2 regions of the Enterobacter dykesii genome follow, and region 1 is predicted to be linked to the other one. Evidence: predicted binding sites of a transcription regulator. Region 1 holds the regulator's gene; the other holds the start of a gene.
What was found. Region 1 encodes LexA, which represses DNA repair genes until DNA is damaged. Its sites were predicted from a motif close to TNCTGTATGTACATACAGNA; they were not measured.
Positions count from the first base shown of each region.

Region 1 (2,205 bases):
GTCAGTAAGTCTGCCTTCGAGTTATAAGGCAAAACATACATAATAGGACGCGAGGTATCGAGCCCCAATTCCAGCGCGGGTTCTGCTGGGATAGACTTGCTTTTTACCAGGATGCTTAATGGTAAATTAAGTAATTTGTAGTAAATTCGTGGCCAGCCGGACATAAACGATGTAAAGCCTCTGGTTAATAATGCAATTGCGGCGCAAGGATAACAGAAAGCGCGCAAAATTTCTGTTGTTACCCGTCATACTTCAGGCTGTAGCGAAACGCGCTACAGTTCCTGTTACTGACGCTTTTTTTCATAAAAGGTTCTTTTAATGGCCAATAATACCACTGGGTTAACGCGTATCATCAAAGCTGCCGGCTATTCATGGAAAGGTTTCCGTGCCGCATGGGCCAACGAGGCCGCCTTTCGCCAGGAGGGCGTCGCCGCTATCATCGCGGTGATCGTCGCCTGTTTCCTTGATGTTGATGCTATTACCCGCGTACTTCTTATCGGTTCCGTACTTCTGGTGATGATAGTGGAAATTCTTAATAGCGCTATTGAGGCCGTTGTCGATCGCATTGGTTCAGATTTCCACGAGCTTTCTGGCCGCGCAAAAGACATGGGCTCTGCTGCCGTGTTGCTGGCGATTATCACTGCCGTTATCACCTGGGTCACGCTGCTTTGGTCACATTTCCGATGAGCCTCGAGGAATAATTAAGTCCCTGGTTTTTTGTGCAGTTTTTGGTTCCAAAATCGCCTTTGACTGTATATACTCACAGCATAACTGTATATACACCCAGGGGGCGGAATGAAAGCGTTAACGACCAGGCAGCAAGAGGTGTTTGATCTCATCCGGGATCATATCGGCCAGACGGGTATGCCACCGACGCGTGCGGAAATCGCGCAGCGTCTGGGTTTCCGTTCTCCAAATGCTGCCGAAGAACACCTGAAAGCGCTGGCGCGTAAAGGCGTGATTGAGATTGTTTCAGGCGCGTCACGCGGTATCCGCCTGCTGGTGGAAGAAGAGACGGGCATTCCGCTGATAGGCCGTGTTGCCGCCGGTGAGCCTTTACTGGCACAGCAGCATATTGAAGGCCACTACCAGGTCGATCCTGGCATGTTCAAACCGAGTGCTGATTTCCTGCTGCGCGTTAGCGGTATGTCGATGAAAGACATCGGTATTCTTGATGGCGATCTGCTTGCGGTGCACAAAACGCAAGATGTTCGTAACGGCCAGGTGGTTGTCGCGCGCATAGATGATGAAGTCACCGTAAAGCGTCTGAAAAAACAGGGGAACACCGTTCAGCTGCTGCCTGAAAACAACGAGTTCTCCCCGATTGTGGTCGATCTTCGCGAACATAACTTCTCTATCGAAGGACTGGCGGTTGGGGTCATTCGCAACGGTGAATGGCTGTAACCTCTTCCTGACAGGCTATGGCGCCGCTGTAGCCTGCTTCATTCCACACTTCCGGTATTTTTCATGTCACTGCTGACGGCATCAGATAAGGCATTGTGGCGTCTTGCTCTGCCGATGATTTTCTCCAATATCACCGTGCCCTTGCTGGGTCTGGTCGATACTGCCGTTATTGGTCATCTTGATTCGCCTGTTTATCTTGGCGGCGTGGCGATTGGCGCGACGGCAACCAGTTTCCTGTTTATGCTGCTGCTCTTTTTGCGCATGAGCACCACCGGGCTCACGGCACAGGCTTATGGTGCAAAAGATCCGCTGCGCCTGGCGCGCGCGCTGGTCCAGCCGCTGATTCTTGCGCTTGGTGCGGGAGCATTAATCATTGTATTGCGTGCGCCCCTGATCGACCTTGCGCTCCATGTTGTCGGCGGCAGCGAGGCGGTACTGGCTCAGGCGCGCCGTTTCCTTGAAATCCGCTGGCTCAGCGCGCCCGCCTCGCTGGCAAACCTGGTTCTGCTGGGTTGGCTACTGGGCGTGCAGTACGCCCGTGCGCCAGTGATTTTGCTGGTAGTAGGCAACCTTCTCAACATTGTGCTGGATGTCTGGCTGGTAATGGGCCTGCATATGAACGTGCGGGGCGCGGCGCTGGCGACGGCAATTGCCGAATATGGGACCTTTATCATTGGCTTGTGGATGGTCTGGCGCGTGCTGGTGATGCGCGGGATCTCCCTGGCGCTGCTCAAAACCGCATGGCGCGGCAATATCCGTAAGCTGCTGGCGCTTAACCGAGATATCATGCTGCGCTCGCTG
Region 1 covers NZ_CP126604.1:298,454-300,658, forward strand. The annotation lists gene plsB (glycerol-3-phosphate 1-O-acyltransferase PlsB) at 1-164, opposite strand, end outside; gene F0320_RS01355 (diacylglycerol kinase) at 319-687, shown strand; gene lexA (transcriptional repressor LexA) at 796-1,404, shown strand; gene dinF (MATE family efflux transporter DinF) at 1,468-2,205, shown strand, end outside.

Region 2 (2,205 bases), 1.2 Mb from region 1:
TGCCCAACCCCAGTTGGCTAATTTCCAGAGCGCTGTGGGGGATATGGTGATAATGCATAGCCGGCTTCCTCAGTAGACATATAAACCGCGTCAGGGCGTACCCGACAAAGGAATATAAACATGGCAGAGGGGAAGCAAAAGGGGAAGAAAAAAATCAAAAAGGCCAGCAAGCGACTGACCTCTCTCTGTTTATCGCTCGATAATTTGCGATACTTCGTCGCGATTGATCTGCATTTTATTGCCTTCCTGGTCGCGGTAGCTGACCAGACCGGTATCATCGTCGACTTCGGGTTTGCCGTCGGTCAGGATCATTCGACCATCTTTTGTCGCCATGACGTAATCGCTGCTACAGCCCGATACGGCAAACGCTAAACCGACTGCTGAAACTAACACTGCCCATTTTTTCATCGTTATCGTCCTCATCTGGCTCGTATCAAATCATAGTTTAGTTTTAACCCGATATGGCAACAGGAGGAAGCGGTAAAATCTTAAAAACCAGCTGATTATGTTTGAGAGCTCGCAAAATAAGTAAAAAACTATGTTTTTAGAAGAAAATGGCGAGCAAGAAGCGCGCCGGTGAAGTTCTTTTTGAGATAAAAACCGCGCGGCAACGTTAGTATCGGCTCACCCTTCGAGCCGATTGCCTCGGTAAGCGCTTTGCTGTTAGCCGCTTTCGGGCGCAGCTGTAATACTTCTCCGTGCCGGGCGGTGATGCGCTCTACCTGCCCAAGCACGATCATGTCCATCAGCTCCTCCCAGTCCAGACGCAGCTGTTGCTCCTCATCGTCGTTTGGGCTCCAGAGCAGCGGCGCGCCAACGCGACGGTCAGCCAGGGGGATCTGACGCTCACCTTCGACCGGCACCCACAACACGCGCTTCAGCTTGTGACGAACGTGGCTGGTTTCCCACGTCACGCCGGTGTTGCCGGTTAGTGGCGCAACGCAGACGAAGGTGGTCTCAAGCGGTTTACCCTGGCTGTCTATGGGGATGGTTTTTAACTCCACGCCAAGCGCTGCAAAATCCTGCTCGGGTTTGCTCCCTGCGCTGGCACCTAGCCACATTTCAAGCAGCATGCCGATCCAGCCTTTATCCCGTTTCAGATCCTTCGGGATCTGAAGCCCTGCCATTGCCGCCAGCTCGCCAAGCGAAAAGCCTGCAAGACGCTGTGCCTGCTGTAGCAACTGGCCCTCGCTGGACGGCGGTGAGAGCAAGGGTGTAAGCGGATGCATGAAGGTAACCTTTTGATTAAAAAATAAACGAAGAAATTGTTCCCTGTGGATAGAGTTTAACTATTTCTGTACCAATATTCCATGTGTATGATTTATATGTTTTTTTAGTGGTTTGAAATCGTTTCATCTGAGGCGGAAAACTGGTTGTTCAAATCTGGTCACTGACAATGAACAGGATCTTACACCATGTTATCCACAGAAAAATGGGATAACTGGGCATAACCCTGACTACTGTTTCAATTTACAGCCTTGACGTGCGATGAAATTCGAATTTTCAAACAAATTGTGACTAACTTATTGGCACAATCTGTGGATAAAACCGACGCTGTTCGATCTTTCATCAGCACGACGATCCCTGATGTGACGATCGTCACGATATTCTGCTTTTGGTTCATGGAAATACATTTAACATTATGAAAAATATTAAGTTATTTAACTGTTGTGAAAGCGGTGGCAAGGCAGGGTTTGAGGTTGTTCATCGGTAATCAGGCACTTCTTCACAACTATATCCACAGAAAAGGTGAATAAAATTCCCTTCACCACCTATCATCTGTTTATAACTCAGCACTTATTTGTGAGTTATTCAAATGTTATTAGGCTGCAGCCCTGTAAGAGAGTGGTTTACCGCCTCCCTGTAGTGTGAAACAATCATTCATATATAAGGTTTAGTTTGGGGTAGTCCGGTGATTGATGACGATGGCTACCGCCCGAACGTAGGAATAGTAATTTGTAATCGTCAGGGCCAGGTAATGTGGGCCCGGCGATATGGTCAGCACTCCTGGCAGTTCCCTCAAGGCGGGATCAATCCGGGAGAGTCCCCAGAACAAGCGATGTACCGGGAGCTTTTTGAAGAGGTCGGTTTAAGCCGAAAAGATGTTCGCATCCTGGCTTCGACCCGCAACTGGTTGCGTTACAAGTTACCGAAACGTTTGGTGCGTTGGGACACAAAGCCGGTTTGTATCGGCCAGAAACAGAA
Region 2 covers NZ_CP126604.1:3,687,968-3,690,172, reverse strand. The annotation lists gene F0320_RS17500 (NADP(H)-dependent aldo-keto reductase) at 1-58, opposite strand, end outside; gene F0320_RS17495 (YgdI/YgdR family lipoprotein) at 190-408, opposite strand; gene mutH (DNA mismatch repair endonuclease MutH) at 537-1,229, opposite strand; gene rppH (RNA pyrophosphohydrolase) at 1,913-2,205, shown strand, end outside.
Region 2: a site for LexA is predicted at 1,459-1,478, ahead of mutH (DNA mismatch repair endonuclease MutH). Genes of this name have one in related genera too.